2 linked regions of the Filimonas effusa genome follow. The protein of the gene in region 1 binds, or shares a complex with, the protein of each later gene. Links are inferred from orthologs where the notes say so. Each region holds a gene or a part of one and is shown in the gene's direction. Other genes may lie near its edges.

What was found.
Region 2: the proteins of tsaB (region 1) and tsaD are in contact, whole or in part, in a solved structure (PDB 4WQ4), measured with the Escherichia coli proteins. The link is inferred for Filimonas effusa from one-to-one orthologs.

The regions. Positions count from the first base shown.
Region 1 is NZ_SDHZ01000002.1:971,213-979,131, forward strand. The notes cover bases 2,838-5,624. They hold tsaB (tRNA (adenosine(37)-N6)-threonylcarbamoyltransferase complex dimerization subunit type 1 TsaB), read left to right. Parts: upstream 2,838-3,785; coding sequence 3,786-4,463; downstream 4,464-5,624. Other genes in these bases: ESB13_RS15190 (RidA family protein), read right to left, coding at 2,838-3,014; ESB13_RS15195 (3-hydroxyacyl-CoA dehydrogenase family protein), read left to right, coding at 3,117-3,731; ESB13_RS15205 (ArsR/SmtB family transcription factor), read left to right, coding at 4,573-4,902; ESB13_RS15210 (MBL fold metallo-hydrolase), read left to right, coding at 5,013-5,624. Also shown: ESB13_RS15175 (methylmalonyl-CoA mutase family protein), read right to left, coding at 1-260; ESB13_RS15180 (aldose 1-epimerase), read left to right, coding at 389-1,333; galK (galactokinase), read left to right, coding at 1,339-2,502; more of ESB13_RS15190, read right to left, coding at 2,625-2,837; more of ESB13_RS15210, read left to right, coding at 5,625-6,425; ESB13_RS15215 (lysophospholipid acyltransferase family protein), read right to left, coding at 6,456-7,340; nadB (L-aspartate oxidase), read right to left, coding at 7,383-7,919. UniProt on the Escherichia coli protein: Required for the formation of a threonylcarbamoyl group on adenosine at position 37 (t(6)A37) in tRNAs that read codons beginning with adenine.
Region 2 is NZ_SDHZ01000001.1:2,907,785-2,915,782, reverse strand. What follows is about bases 1-2,866. They hold tsaD (tRNA (adenosine(37)-N6)-threonylcarbamoyltransferase complex transferase subunit TsaD), read left to right. Parts: upstream 1-861; coding sequence 862-1,872; downstream 1,873-2,866. Other genes in these bases: ESB13_RS11025 (ABC-F family ATP-binding cassette domain-containing protein), read left to right, coding at 2,567-2,866; ESB13_RS11030 (lipocalin family protein), read left to right, coding at 1,997-2,494; ESB13_RS11040 (MlaE family ABC transporter permease), read left to right, coding at 31-771. Outside these bases: more of ESB13_RS11025, read left to right, coding at 2,867-4,192; ESB13_RS11020 (glycosyltransferase family 2 protein), read left to right, coding at 4,265-5,290; ESB13_RS11015 (hypothetical protein), read left to right, coding at 5,341-5,544; ESB13_RS11005 (glycosyltransferase family 2 protein), read left to right, coding at 6,431-7,429; ESB13_RS11000 (DUF3473 domain-containing protein), read left to right, coding at 7,441-7,998.

The DNA.
Region 1 (7,919 bases):
TCACAGCCATTTTCACGAAGCAGGTCTTTCATGTACTTGAAGAACTCTATATGACCGCCCTGGTACGAAGTGATGGCTATAGCCTGTACATCCTCTTCAATAGCCGCCTCCACTATTTCAAGCACACTGCGGTTGTGCCCCAGGTGTATGATTTCGGCACCCTGCGACTGCAGGATCCTGCGCATGATATTGATAGCGGCATCATGCCCGTCGAATAAGGCAACGGCTGTTACCAGTCGTATTTTAGCTTGAAGACTCATTGGCAATTATGTGTTTTCGTTCCCTAACAATCGTTAGCCAAATATAACCTAATGTTGCCAGGATTTGAGATTTATCATAGGGAAATAAGTACAGGCCATGTACCTTTAATACCTAAACGATTCTTACTATGTCTTTTGAAGTACGCATATCAGGCAATAACACAGATCAGGCAATCATTTTAGAGGATACAACCAGCGGCACCAAAGCAGAGATATACCGTTTCGGAGCTTTGCTTAATAACTTTTCAGTGGTGCTGGAAAGTGGCTTGTTTAATACAGTAGATGGCTTCCAAAACCCGGCCGGCGCTACGCAAACGATTACGCCCTTCTTTCAGAGTGCAAAACTCAGCCCCTTCCCGTGCCGGCTGAAACTGGGTAAATACCATTTCGGCGGCAAAGACTTCACGATCCAAAAATATTACGACGCTCCAAATGCATTACACGGCCTCTTATACGATGCCGTTTTTGATATAGTGAGTACCGCTTCCGATGCCTCAGGCGCTTCGGTAACACTCCAACACCACTACAACGGCAGTGATGCAGGATATCCCTTTAACTATGATATCCAGGTGATATGGGAACTGAAACAGGGTAATACCTTAACGGTAACCACAACGGTTACACACGAGAACCCAACAGCCATCCCTATTGCCGATGGCTGGCATCCGTATTTTAAACTAGATGATACCATAGATAGCTGTACGCTTCAGTTCAACAGTAACTCCATGCTGGAATTCGATGCAACGCTCATTCCTACAGGTAAAATACACGACGACAAACGCTTCGCTGATCCCGCTGTACTGGAAGGCATTTTCCTCGATAACTGTTTTGCATTGGATACCACCGTTCAGCAACCGGTTTGTATCCTCGAAGGCAAACAACTGCGCCTGACCATCATTCCGGATCAAAGCTATCCCTACCTGCAGCTTTATACGCCATCGCATCGTAAAAGCATTGCCATCGAAAACCTGAGCGCCGCACCCGATGCCTTTAACAATGGCATTGGCTTAATGCGCCTCGAAAAGAATACCCCGGCTATATTTTCAACAACATACAGATTAGAAACCATTTAATTCAGATGAACAACCAGGAACAACAAGTAAAAAAGGCTTTCGAAGAAAAGTTCGGGGCGGCGCCACGACTGTTTTTTTCACCCGGCCGCATCAACCTGATAGGAGAGCATGTTGATTATAATGATGGCTTTGTAATGCCTGCCGCAATCGATAAAGGTGTTGTATTCGCTGTTGCCCCCAATAATACCAGCAAATTAAGGGTGCATAGCATTGATATGAAGGAAGACCTGGAGGTTGAACTCAGCGATATTAAAAAGAAAGAAGGTTGGCCTAACTATATATTGGGAGTAGTAGACCAGTTCCAGAAACGCGGTTTACCCCTGCAGGGATTCGACGTAGTATTTGGCGGCAACCTGCCCTCAGGAGCCGGCTTATCCTCTTCCGCTGCTGTAGAATGTGGCCTCGCTACTGCCTTAAATACCATTTTCGACCTGAAACTCAACAGGGTTGCTATCGCACAGCTATCCCAAAAAGCAGAACATACTTTCCCCGGCGTTAACTGCGGTATCATGGACCAGTTCGCCAATATGATGGGAGAAAAGGATCATGTGCTGCTGCTCGACTGCACCAGCCTCGAATATAAGGCGCTGCCTTTGCAGATCCCCGGGTATGTGATCATGCTCATTAACTCCAAAGTAAGCCATTCCCTGGCCAGCGGTGAGTATAATATCCGTCGCCGCCAGTGCGAAGAAGGCTTAACTATCCTCAAACAACATTATCCCCAGGCTAAAAGCTTCAGGGATATAACGCCCGAACAGGTAAAACAGGTTAAAGAACACCTCGATGCCGACGTATACCGCAGATGCTTGTATGTAACCGAAGAAATTACACGCACACAGGCAGCTGCCAGCCTCTTGCAACAAAATAAAATACAGGAGTTCGGACAACTGATGTTTGCCACACACGAAGGTTTGAGCAAATTATACGACGTAAGCTGCCCTGAACTCGATTTCCTGGTAGAACAGGCACACCAGCATCCTGGCATTATCGGCTCCCGTTTAATGGGTGGCGGATTTGGAGGCTGCACCATCAATATAACAAAGGCCGATGAAGCGGAATCTATCGCAGCTGCTATTTCCGACGTTTACACATCCAGGTTTAAACATGCACCGGAAGTGTACATTATGCAAACCGGCGATGGTACTTACGAAATGCTTAGCCAACTTTAATTTCCCGCATTTTAACCAGGAGTTAAAATGCAGTTTATAAAAATACAGGAACACAAAACAGCCGGTCATTTGCCACACTGCATGGCAGATGAACCGGCTGTTTTTTAGTCTGCACCCTTTGCCTATGCCAGGCTTACAGTAGCTATAATACTGATTTCTACGTTCACATTTTTAGGCAGTGTTTTAACCGCCAATGTTTCACGGGCAGGGAAATCGCCTTTGAAATAAGCGCCATATACCTCGTTAACAGTGGCAAAATGTGCCATGTCGCTCAGGTAAATATTGGTTTTCACTACGTGTTCAAAAGTAAGTTTAGCCTCGTCAAGCACCGCCTGGAGGTTCTTCATTACCTGCTCCGCCTCATCCTTGACAGAGCCCTGTACCAGCTCATTGGTAGCAGGATCAATAGGAATTTGACCACTTACGAATAAAAGCTCACCGGTTTTCACAGCCTGGCTATAAGGGCCAATGGGGGCTGGCGCCTTATCGGTTTTAATGATTTGTTTAGACATAGTATTTGATTTGCCGGCAGCAATTTACGGTCATTATTATAAAAGTTTCGGTAAACATTGTACTTTAGCTTTTGAAACGTACCGGAAACTTAAGCTTGTCGTATGCAAATAGCAGTGAGATCCTATGCCTGGCAACAAGAGGCATTGGAACATAAAGGTTTTGGCAGTGCCCGGATCCGGTTTATAACCAGACCGGAAGAACTGAGCCAGGAACACTTTGATGTGGTGATCGACCTGCTGTATACTCCCGGAACTACTTATCCTCTTTTACCTGTGAATACCTTACTGTTGGTACACGCCGTAACCGCAACCTGTAAAAGGCTGCCGGAAGGGGCTGTACGGCTAAATGCATGGCCGGGCTTTTTGCAGCGGCCGGTGATGGAATTGGCAGCAACAGACGGTAATTCAAAGGCGCGCACAGAAGAGTGTATGGCTTGTTTGGGATGGCAGTACGAATGGGTCGCCGATATTCCAGGCTTCATAAGCAGCAGGGTTATAGCTGCCATCATCAATGAAGCTTATTTTGCCCTGGAAGAAGAACTGAGCAGCGCGGCCGAAATAGATACCGCCATGCGCCTCGGCACCAACTATCCTTTCGGACCTTTTGAATGGGCACAACGGATAGGGGTAAATCAGGTTTATGAATTACTCAACATAATGAGTACTGAAGATGAACGTTATACGCCGGCCGCCTTACTGGCTTCGGCAGTATCATAAAGGGAGTTTATAAATGGCTGCAGGAAAATTGTAGCTTGCATATTAATTGAGAGTATGGCGCTTATTTTAAATATTGATACAGCTACCGAAAGAGCCGGTGTTTGTTTAAGCATGAACGGCAAGGTGCTGCACGAACTGCAACATGAGGATCAAAAGAATCATGCAGGCTTTGTACAACCTGCTGTCAGCGACCTTATGTTGAAATCAGGCTATAAGCTGGCCGATCTCGATGCCATAGCAGTAACAGCCGGCCCCGGCAGTTATACAGGCTTGAGAGTAGGCCTGGCTACAGCTAAAGGACTCTGTTTTACTTTAAGCAAGCCATTGCTGATGGTCAATACCCTTGAGGTAATGGCACAGGCAGTATTAAGGGCAGAAGCTCCTGCTTCTGATAGGCTACTATGTCCTATGATAGATGCCCGGCGGATGGAGGTGTTTACCGGAATGTATACCACTCAGCTACAGGTAGTACAATCTCCCTCAGCTGTTATTTTAACAGACGAAAGCTTTAAAGAAATACTGGACAAACAGGTCGTAATGTTCACAGGAAACGGAAGCACTAAATTCAAAGAGATCATCACCCATGATAATGCGCTCTTTAGCAATGTGCAACACGAAGCCGGTGACCTTGGCGTACTTGCAGAACTTGCGTTCCGGAATAACCAGGTTGCAGACCTGGCATATAGCGAACCGTATTATCTTAAAGAATTCTTTAACCCAACAATGAAATAATTAAAAGCTGTTTAAAACTGAGGGAAAACCAGGGTTACGTGCAATTCGTAACAATATATTTATAATATCTTTACAATGAATTATTTTTTTAACACATTTTCTTTACCCAATGAACGCCCTGCAAAGTACAACTAACGATGCCAAAGGGGGTGTAAAAGTAGATTACATCCACCTGAAGAAAGCGGCCCTCATACTTAGGGCGCTAAACCATAAATTGCGTCAGCAAATGGTAAAATTGCTGGACGAGAACAAACGTATGACCGTAACGGAGATATATGTAAAACTCCGCCTCGAGCAGTCGGTTGCCTCTCAGCATTTAGCTATCCTGCGCCGTGCCGGTATTGTCGCCACGCAAAGGGATGGAAAGTTCATCTACTATGGCGTTAATTACAAGCGGCTCCAGGAAGTGAACGACTTCGTTGAGCAATTGGTAGCTTAAGCTTCACTGCCCTCAATTCCAATATCTACATTTATGTAGCCTGGCCCACTCAGGCATTTTAACATTCCTGGCTTAGATCATGATTTGTATCTTTGCCAAAAGTTATTGTCATGTACGTAGAGCAATTGTACACGGGATGCCTGAGTGAGGCGGCTTATTATATAGAAAGTGAAGGAGAAGCGGCTATTATTGATCCGTTACGCGATATCGACGCCTACCTGCAACTGGCCGCTAAAAGAAATGCCAGCATAAAATATATCTTCGAGACTCATTTTCATGCCGACTTTGTGAGCGGACATATAGACCTCTCACAAGCAACAGGCGCTCCCATTATATACGGACCAGGCACTGTAGCCGGCTTCAAACCTTATGTGGCAAAGGACCAGGAATTCTTTACTTTAGGCAAACTCCAGATCCAGGTACTGCATACTCCAGGCCATACGCTGGAAAGCACTTGCTACCTGCTGAAAGATGCTTCCGGTAAAGACTATGCCATCTTCACAGGCGATACCTTATTCGTCGGCGATGTTGGCCGCCCCGATCTCGCCCAGCAGGGAACTGAATTAACCGTGAGCGATCTGGCAGGCATGTTATACGATAGCCTGCAGCAAAAGATCATGCCATTGGCTAACAATGTAATTGTATACCCTGCACATGGCCCCGGTAGCAACTGCGGCAAAAACCTCGGCCCCGAAACGCATAGCACCATCGGCGATCAAAAACAGCACAACTATGCGCTGCAGCCACAAAGCAAAGAAGCGTTCATTAACGCTGTAACAGAAGGACTTGGCACCCCACCGCTTTATTTCCCCATTAACGCAAGAATTAACAAAGAAGGTTATACCAATTTGGATACGATCATTGAACAAGGCTTACAACCTTTAAGCGTAGCCGCTTTCAAAGAAAAGCAGGCCGAAACGGATGCTATTATGCTGGATACAAGACCCGGCCCCATGTTTACCGTAGGCTTTGTTCCCGGCTCCATCTTTATTGGACTGGAAGGCCGCTTCGCCGAATGGGCAGGCAGCCTGTTACCTTTCGATCAGCCTATCCTGCTGATCACAGAAGCAGGACAGGAAAAAGAAACCCTGATCCGCCTGGCACGCGTTGGCTTCGATAAGATCATAGGCTACCTCGAAGGCGGATTTGAAGCCTGGCAGCAAGCCGGTGAAACCATAGACATGATCATCGACGTAGAAGCCGATGAACTCGCCATGGACCTCCCCTTCGATGAAAACCTGGTGGTAGTGGATGTTAGAAAAGAAGTGGAATTTGCCGACGGACATGTAAAAGATGCCATTAACCTTCCGCTCGCCAGCTTAACCGATCCCGGTAACCTGGCCGACTTCCACGATACGCACAATCTTTATATTCATTGTGCTGCAGGTTATCGCAGCGTAATAGCTGCTTCACTTATCAAACGCCAGGGCATTCATAACCTGCGTAATGTAGTAGGCGGCTGGGCACGTATCAAAGAAGAAACAAAGATCCCCACCGAAAAAACAGCTGAAATTCTTAACTAAGTATAACGTGATCTGGCAGTTACATAACTGCTAGATCACCAGCTTTTCATGTAACTCGGGAACATATTCCCATTTCCAGCGCTTATGGCTCCATAAATAGTTGGAAGGATGCTCCCGTACGCTGTCTTCAATATAGCTGATCATTTTACGGGTTATCTCACCTTCAGGAAGACTGCGCGGCTCCGTGGTCAGCAGCTCCATATGTGCTTTATAATACCCCCTTTTCTTGCCAGGCATGATCTTGCACATGACCACGGCAGTATTATTAAACTTCGCCCCTTTTTCAGGACCTTTTACAAAAGGGGTCATTTTACCAAAGAAAGGAGCCCAGTATGCATTATCCGGCCCGCCAGGGTTTTGATCGCCCACCAGCACCAATGCATATTTATCTCTGGCATAAGGCGTAAACTCCTGCCTGTAACGGGTAGCAGCAATAAGTTTAGTGCCAAACCGCGTTCTTAGTTTTACAAAGATGCGCTCCATAGCTTTCGCCGTGATAGGCATATATACTACCAGGAAAGGACCTTCAACATTGGCAGCATAACTGGCATTGGCAAATTCCCAGTTAAACTGATGCCCAAGGTGTACCTGTATTTTAAAGCCTTTATCACGCAGCTCACGCATGATATCATAATTGCAGACAAAGTGCCTGTTCAACTGCTTTTCGGTTATAGAAAGCAACTTAACCGTCTCAATAAAATTATCAAGAAAACGCTGGTAAAATTCCTTGGCGATCTTTACGCGCTCAGCTTCGGACTTCTCCGGGAAGGCTATTTCCAGGTTATTCATTACTACATCGCGCCGGTAACGGACTACATAGTAAAGAATAAGATAAACTACATCACTCAAAAGATGCAACACCCTGAATGGCAGCAGTGAAAACAGGTATAAAATGGGGTATACTATGTAATACATATTCTAACACAACAAACCACAAAATTAACAGCTATCTCCCATTTAAAGGGTAATATTCTGAAGCAATGCACTTTTAGCCGGATGGTCGGTGTTGAAATGCAACCCACGGCTTTCCTTCCGGAACTGGGCGCCCTTTACTACCAGGTAACCTACGGTGATAAGATTACGAAGCTCACATAACTGGGGCGAAACCTTCGTTGTTTCATACAACTGCTCTGTTTCCTCATAAAGCAGGTCAAGCCGCTTCATTGCCCTTTGTAAACGCACATCGTTACGTACAATACCAACATAATCGCTCATTAATTGCTGTAACTCCTTCAAACTTTGCGTAATAAGGATCATTTCCTTCGGATCGGTAGTACCCGAAGCATTCCAGTCCGGGATAGGCACAACAGGAGCGTTCTCGTTATAGTGTGCTACGGTATGTAAAAAGGCCCTGTGCGCAAATACCATCGCCTCCAGCAAACTATTGCTGGCAAGACGGTTCGCACCGTGCAAACCGGTACTGGCACATTCTCCGCAGGCATACAGGTGCTGTATCGATGTACACGCCCACTCATCTGTTTTAATACCACCACA
Region 2 (7,998 bases), on another replicon or contig:
CCGAATAGCAAATAAGAAAAGGCGGCGAGTATGGGAAAAGCATTAGCGCAGTTAGGCAAGTTTACCGTGATGTTGCGGAAGAGCTGGAGTAAGCCGGAGAATATGGCGTTGTACTGGCGGGCATTTATCGATCAATGTGTGGATATAGGGCTTCGTTCTTTCTGGATCATCATAGCGGTATCTTTTTTTCTGGGTATGGTGGTAACCATGCAAACGGCTTATATGCTAACGGTGCCTGCAATTCCAAAGTCGGTGATAGGGATGGTGGCGCGTGATTCGGTTATCCTGGAGCTGGGGCCAACCGGTATTGCTGCTGTCATGGCTACTGTAGTGGGTTTCAGGATAGCTTCTGAGCTTGGTTATATGCGTATGAGCGAGCAGATAGATGCGCAGGAAGTCATGGGTATCAATACTTATGCTTACCTGGTGTTACCGAAGATACTGGCGAGTGTGCTGGTTATGCCTTGCTTAACCGTTATAGGCTGTTTTGTTGGATTACTGGCCGGTGGTTTTGCGGGTGAATCGATGAAGCTGGTTGCTTTTTCTGATTATTTATTCGGGTTAACTGATCGTTTCAAGCCTAATACGGTATCTATTGCTATTGTGAAGTCGTATGTTTTTGCATTTATTATTCCCAGTGTATCGGCTTATGTAGGGTATCATGTTGTTGGTGATTCGCTGGCGGTGGGCAAGGCGGCTACGCGGGCGGTTACTTATACTTGTGTGGCTATATTGATGGCGGATTATATTGTTACTTCTCTTATGCTGTAGTTCCGTTTTATTATTGTCCGTGGCACCGTGTTCCTGTGTCTGTTGGCGTTGTACTATGCGCCATCTGCATCTATTCCATATTTTTGCATCGTGGAAAAGCAAATTTGTATCCTGGCGATCGAGTCGTCGTGTGATGAAACCAGTGCGTCTGTTTGTATTAACGGCGAGATCTTATCGAATCATATAGCTGGCCAGACCGTACACGAGCGTTATGGCGGTGTGGTGCCTGAGCTGGCAAGTCGTGCTCATATGCAGAACATTGTGCCTGTAGTGCATACGGCATTGGCTACGGCCAAGTGCAGTATGCAGGATATAGACGCGGTGGCGTTTACGCAGGCGCCGGGTTTGATAGGCAGTTTACTGGTAGGGGCGCAGTTTGCGAAGTCGATGGCGCTGGCATTGGATAAGCCGTTGATAGCGGTGCATCATATGCAGGCGCATGTGCTGGCGAACCTGATACCTGAGGAGCGTCCTGAATTTCCTTTTCTATGTTTAACGGTAAGTGGCGGGCATACCCAGATAGTGGTGGCGCATAGTCCGCTTAGGCTGGAGGTGATAGGGGAAACCATCGATGATGCTGCCGGCGAGGCTTTTGATAAAACTGCGAAGCTGCTGGGATTGCCATATCCCGGTGGTCCTTTGGTTGATAAGTATGCGAAGGAGGGGAACCCGGAGAAGTTCAAGTTTGCGGAGCCGCAGATCCCGGAGCTGAATTTTTCCTTCAGCGGTCTCAAGACCTCCGTATTATACTTTCTGCAGGCGCAGACGAAAGAGCATCCCGATTTTATAAAGGAGAACCTGGTAGATCTATGTGCTTCGGTTCAGCATACGATCATCAGGATCTTATTGAAGAAGGTTAAAAAGGCGGTACAGCAAACGGGGATACGGCAGATATGTATTGCAGGGGGGGTGAGTGCGAACAGTGGTTTGCGGGCCCAGCTCCAGGAAGCGGGCCGTAAACATGGATGGAAGACCTTTATCCCTCCTTTTCAATATTGTACCGATAATGCCGGGATGATTGCGATTACTGCGTATTATAAATACCTGGCAGGTCAGTTTGCGGATATGGAGGTGAGTCCTTCGGCGAGGAGTGAGTGGTAGGGAGGGGGTGAGATGGCGGGTAAGCGGCTTTAGTGCGGCTTATGCGCGGCTATATAAAGCGTACTTTTTCGTAGATGGCGTGGATTGGCACTGCAATTGCTTTTATATCGAAAAAAATAACTGTATGAATAAGTATGCCAGGGTTTTGACTGTTGCCTGTATGATTTTAGGAGTAGCTGTTTTTGCGGCCTGTTCTTCGAGTAAAGGTAATGCGGGTGCGAGCCGCAGCGCTTATACGGGGAACTGGACGCTCAATAATATTAGTTTTGACGGGATTTCGTCGAGTACCAAATTCAAGGCTACTGTTTTTGACGATGTGGCGTATTCCTGTCTTCAAGGCAGTTCGTGGAGTTTGCCTAATAATGGCCAGGGCAGTTATACTGTCAATTCTTCCGGTTCGGAGTGTGCGCCAGGGTTAAGGCAGATCTACTGGTCGTTGCAAAAGGATGGTTCTCAGCAGTATTTTCAGTTTAAAAGGCTGGATGGCGATGTAAAGGCTAAAAATGTGACCACGGGTTACCGTATGGAGGTTACCAGCATTGGTGATAACAGCATGCAACTTCGTTCTCCTATCAATTTTGAAGGCAGGACCATCTATATCATATATGATTTCAGCCGTTAATAATCACCGGGGCGGCTGGGGCTTTTCACTTTTATTGTCCTACTTTTGCGCCTTGAAAATAAGGAGCAACGCATGATCAGTGTTAAAAATGTTACCCTGGCTTATGGAAAGCGGGTGTTGTTTGACGAAGTAAATATCAACTTCCTGAAAGGCAACTGCTATGGTGTTATTGGTGCGAATGGGGCAGGGAAATCAACTTTTCTTAAGATATTAAGTGGTGAAATTGAGCCTAATAAGGGCACAGTTGAGATCACCAAAGGGGAACGGATGTCGTTCCTGAAGCAGAACCAGTTTGAGTTCGATGAACACACTGTTCTGAATACCGTGCTCATGGGCCACAAAAAGATGTGGGATGTCATGCATGAGAAGGATGCCATTTACATGAAAGAGGATTTCTCTGAAGAAGATGGGATCCGTGCGGGGGAGCTGGAAGCCGAATTTGGTGAAATGGGTGGTTATACTGCCGAAAGTGATGCCGGAACGCTGCTGGGCAGCCTGGGGATCACGGACGATATGCATTATAGCCTGATGAAGGATATTCCTTCGAATATGAAAGTGAGGGTATTGCTTGCCCAGGCTTTATTCGGTAATCCTGATATCCTGCTGCTGGATGAACCTACCAACGGCCTGGATATTGAAACCATCGGCTGGCTGGAGAACTTCCTGGCCGACTACGAGAATGTAGTGCTGGTGGTGAGTCACGACCGTCACTTTCTTGACCAGGTGTGTACGCATGTGGCGGATGTAGACAGGAGCAAGATCAAGGTGTTCACCGGTAACTACAGCTTCTGGTATGAATCATCGCAGCTGGCTGCGCGTCAGGCTTCTGATAAGAATAAGAAAACAGAAGAGAAACGTCAGGCTCTGATGGACTTCATTGCGCGATTCAGTGCGAACGCTTCGAAAAGCAAGCAGGCGACTTCGCGGAAGAAGGCGCTGGAAAAGCTTACGATCGAGGAGATCGAGCCATCGAACCGTCGTTATCCCGGTATTATTTTCCAACCGCAGCGTGAGGTGGGTAACCAGATCCTGAATATCGAGAACCTGAGTAAATCGGTTGATGGCGGGGTGCTTTTTGAAAAGGCTACTTTCAGCGTCAACAAGAATGATAAAATTGCTTTCCTGAGCAAGAACCCGCTTGCAGTAACCAGCTTTTTCGAGATCATCAATGGTAATGCAGAAGCGAGTGGCGGCAAGTTTGAATGGGGCACCACTATTACCAAGGCTTATCTGCCTTTGGAGAACAGTGAATTCTTCCAGGAGGGACTTACGTTACTGGAGTGGTTGCGTCAATATGTACCACCTACGGTTACAGATGCCGATGAGCCTTTCCTGAGAGGTTTCCTTGGTAAGATGCTGTTCAGCGGCGATGATATTGCCAAGAAAACAAATGTATTGAGCGGTGGGGAAAAAGTACGTTGTATGGTAAGCCGTATGATGCTGCAAAGTCCTAACCTGATTGTACTTGACCAGCCTACCAACCACCTTGACCTGGAGAGCATCCAGAGCTTCAACGAAGGTTGTAATGCATTTCCCGGTGTAGTGCTGCTTACTTCTCATGACCATACTTTCGTTCAAACGGTAGCTAACCGTATCATCGAGTTAACTCCCAAGGGTATCATCGACCGCCTGATGACTTTCGATGAATACATGGAAGATGCAAGGGTGAAGGAGTTGAGAGCGGAGATGTATCATTAGAATATAAATGTCTAGAAGTTACGGTGCAGTTATTTTGATAGCTGCACCGTACATTTGACTAAAACTATTTGTTTGAAGCTGCCAGAAGTTGCCATTGTCATCCTAAACTATAACGGAAAGAAGTTTCTCGAAAAATTCCTTCCGGCAGTATTGGCTTCCACTTATGCCAATAAGCGTGTTGTTGTAGCTGACAATGCTTCTACAGATGACTCCCTTATTTTTTTAAAGTCGTTTTATCCGCAGGTAGAGCTGATCGTTCATAAAGAGAACTATGGTTTTGCGGGCGGTTATAACAAGGCATTACAGCAGGTTTATTCCGATTATTATGTATTGCTGAATTCCGATGTGGAGGTAACGCCGGGCTGGATAGAGCCTGTGGTCGCTTTCATGGAAACGGATGTGCGTATTGGTGTTTGTCAGCCTAAGCTGCTTGATTATAACCGGAGGGAGCATTTTGAATATGCCGGTGCGGCTGGCGGGTGGCTGGACTGTCTGGGGTATCCTTTTGCGCGCGGCCGTGTGTTTGAGGTGCTGGAAAAGGATGAAGCGCTGTATACCGATACGGTGCCTGTGTTCTGGGCGTCGGGAGCGGCCATGTTCATTAAATCGGCTGTGTATCATGAGGTGAATGGTATGGATGAATATTTCTTTGCGCACCAGGAGGAGATCGATCTTTGCTGGCGGGTACAGTTGGCAGGGTATCGTATTTATTGTTGTCCTGATGCGGTTGTATATCATGTTGGCGGCGGTACGTTACCCAGGGGGCATAGAAAGACGTATCTGAATTTCAGAAATAACCTGGTGATGTTACTGAAGAACCTGCCGTTTGCCGAGCAGTGCTGGAAGGTTCCTTTACGGATACTGATGGATATTGTATTTGCTTTAAAATGTATGGGAGGCGGGGACTTTAAAAGCGCGGCAGCCACGGTGCAGGCGCATTGGGGAGTGTTGCGGTGGAGTCTTGGTATCGATAACGGGGAGGCGCCATCGGGGAATCGAAAGGCCATGCGAAAGCTGTCGGGAGTATGGCAAGGTTCTATTGTATGGGCCTATTTTATAAAGGGGCTTACAAGATTTACAGAAATTGTTAAGCGCTAAGTAGTTTTATTACATCTGCATCCTTATTTTTGCCGGGCAAACATCAGAATATGTCATACGAAGTAGAAAATAGCAAAGAAAGAGATATCAGGTACAACAGGGTGAGTTCATCCCGTTTTGTGTTCTATATTACTGCTGGTTGTATTCTGGCATTTGTGTTAGGCGGTTGTTTCCGTTTATACAAACAGCATTATAAGGGTAAGCCTGATGTTGAAGTGCCTGGTAACACCAAGTACACACCGGAGTACAAGTAAAATTTCCGGGAGCTGAAAAAAAGTTGAAAAAAAAGCTCCGGAAATTTTGAAATAATAAAAAGAATTCTATCTTTGCACTCCCAATCGATAAGCAACGATAACGAAAAGCGAAAAGATTGATTCTGAAGTTCTTATAAATTAAAATGCGGAAGTAGCTCATTTGGTAGAGCACGACCTTGCCAAGGTCGGGGTGGCCGGTTCGAGCCCGGTCTTCCGCTCTGAAAGCCTCGCAGTTTTGCGGGGCTTTTTTATTTCTGTTCTTTTCTCACCGTTGGTGACAGATGCTTTCTCTGTCGGGTTCATGTCTGAAATTTCTGCCTAATTTCCAGGAAGTTGTTGTTTCTTCTGCAGCTAGTGTGTTCATTGCCGATAAACAGGGTTGTTTCGCTTTATTATTTGCTTTTCCGGGCAGGAAGGGTGGCGGATGATATTTTTAGTCGTTTGCAACGTTGTTGGTCTTTAAGGCGTCTGTTTGCTTGAAATAGGAGTTGCTGATCATTGCTTTTTAACCAGGTGATTGTTAGCGATAGGCGATTGTTGCCTGGTAAGATACAGGCTGTGAAGGGGGCGGTAAGGGAGGGCTGGCGCTTAAATATGCATTAAAAGTCCGGCATGTCATCCGGTGCTGCAGACTAAAGCGTAAGTTGTTGAGTGTTATGGTATTCTGATAGATCTTAATGTCTAATTTTTAGAGGATCAATTTTTTAGGCGGACATATCTCTTTAAGTTCTTATAGCTGTTATGCGTGGAATTTCAAAATCTGGCGTCTTTCATCTGCCGTAAAATTGTTACCATTCATGTAATTTTATCGGCAAGCATCCAATTTTTATAGGCGAAATAAAGTTTGTTGCTATATTCGATTGAAATTTAGTTCATTCGTCAACCCATGAGCAATAAGAAACTAAGTGTGTTAATCCCTGTCTTTAACGAGGAGGGGAATATAGCTGCGATTGTGGATGCTATAAGGATAGTTTTTGAGCAGCTGCCGCCATATGATCACGAGATACTGTTTGTAAACGATGGCAGTATCGATGCAAGTCTGCAAGTCATTAAGCGGATGGCTGCAGTGAATCCACGTGTTAAATTCATTTCATTTTCCCGGAATTTCGGAAAGGATAATGCGTTGCTGGCGGGCTGCAGGTATGCTACCGGCGATGCGGTTATTACGATGGATGCGGATCTGCAGCATCCTCCTGAGCTGATCCCCGAGATGCTTGGTCTTTGGGAGTCGGGGAATGATGTGGTATATGCTTACCGTGCCGACCGGAATCGGCATGTAGGTAAGTTGAATCAACTGACGTCAAGGGCGTTTTACAAGCTTGTAAATGCGTTGTCTGATGTGAAGCTGGAAGATGGGATATCGGATTACAGGCTGCTGGATAAGAAGGTGGTGGTTACATTGAACCAGTTGCCCGAAGAGCGGCCTTTTTTCAGGGGGCTTGTAAAATGGGTTGGTTTTCAGCAGGTGGGTATTCCTTATACGCCTGCGGCCCGGGCTTCGGGTGAAACAAAATACAGCCAACGTGCTTTAGCGCGTCTTGCGCTTCAGGGGATCACCTCGTTCAGCGTAAAACCTTTGCAAATAGCTATTTACCTGGGGTTTGGTTTTTCTCTGATCCCTTTGTTATATATTCCTTACGTATTGTATAGTTTTTATCATCACCTCGCTATTTCTGGGTGGGCGTCGCTTATTATGACAGTGTTGTTCTTTGGTGGGTTGCAGCTGATGATACTTGGGATACTTGGCGTATATCTTGGCAAGTTGTTTACCCAGAGTAAACAGCGGCCTCAATTTATTGTACAGGAAACGAATGCCGGTTGTGAGGCTGCCGGGCAGGAGAGCAGTTATTCTTCTTTTAGTGAGTTAATGGTCGTTGGTGCATAAATGTAGAGGCAATGAGCAGGAGAGGTGCGATATTATTGAGTTTTGACGTGGAGGAGTTTGATCTGCCAATGGAATATGGGCAGGAGATCTCTACGGAAGCGCAATTGGAGACGGGTAAAAAGGGGTTGGATGCTATCATGCCTTTTCTTTCTAATCCTGCTGTTCCGGCTACTTTGTTTACCACTGCGTTTTTTGCTACGCATTTTCCCGGAGAAATGAAGGCATTGGCGGCAACGCATGAAATAGCTTCACACACGTTTCATCATTCTTCTTTTTGTAACAGCGATCTGCTGGCTTCCCGTATTGCACTGGAGGGTATTACCGGAACGGAGGTGAGGGGGCTCAGGATGCCGCGAATGCAGAAAGTTGATGTTGCCGAGGTATTAAAGGCGGGATACAGTTATGATTCTTCTATAAATCCTACTATTATACCGGGCAGGTATAATAACCGGCATTTGCCGAGGACGATATATGGTGAGCGGGGATTGTTGCGCATTCCTGCTTCAGTGTCGCCTGTATTGCGATTGCCGTTATTCTGGCTGGGATTTAAAAATTATCCTTATGCTTTG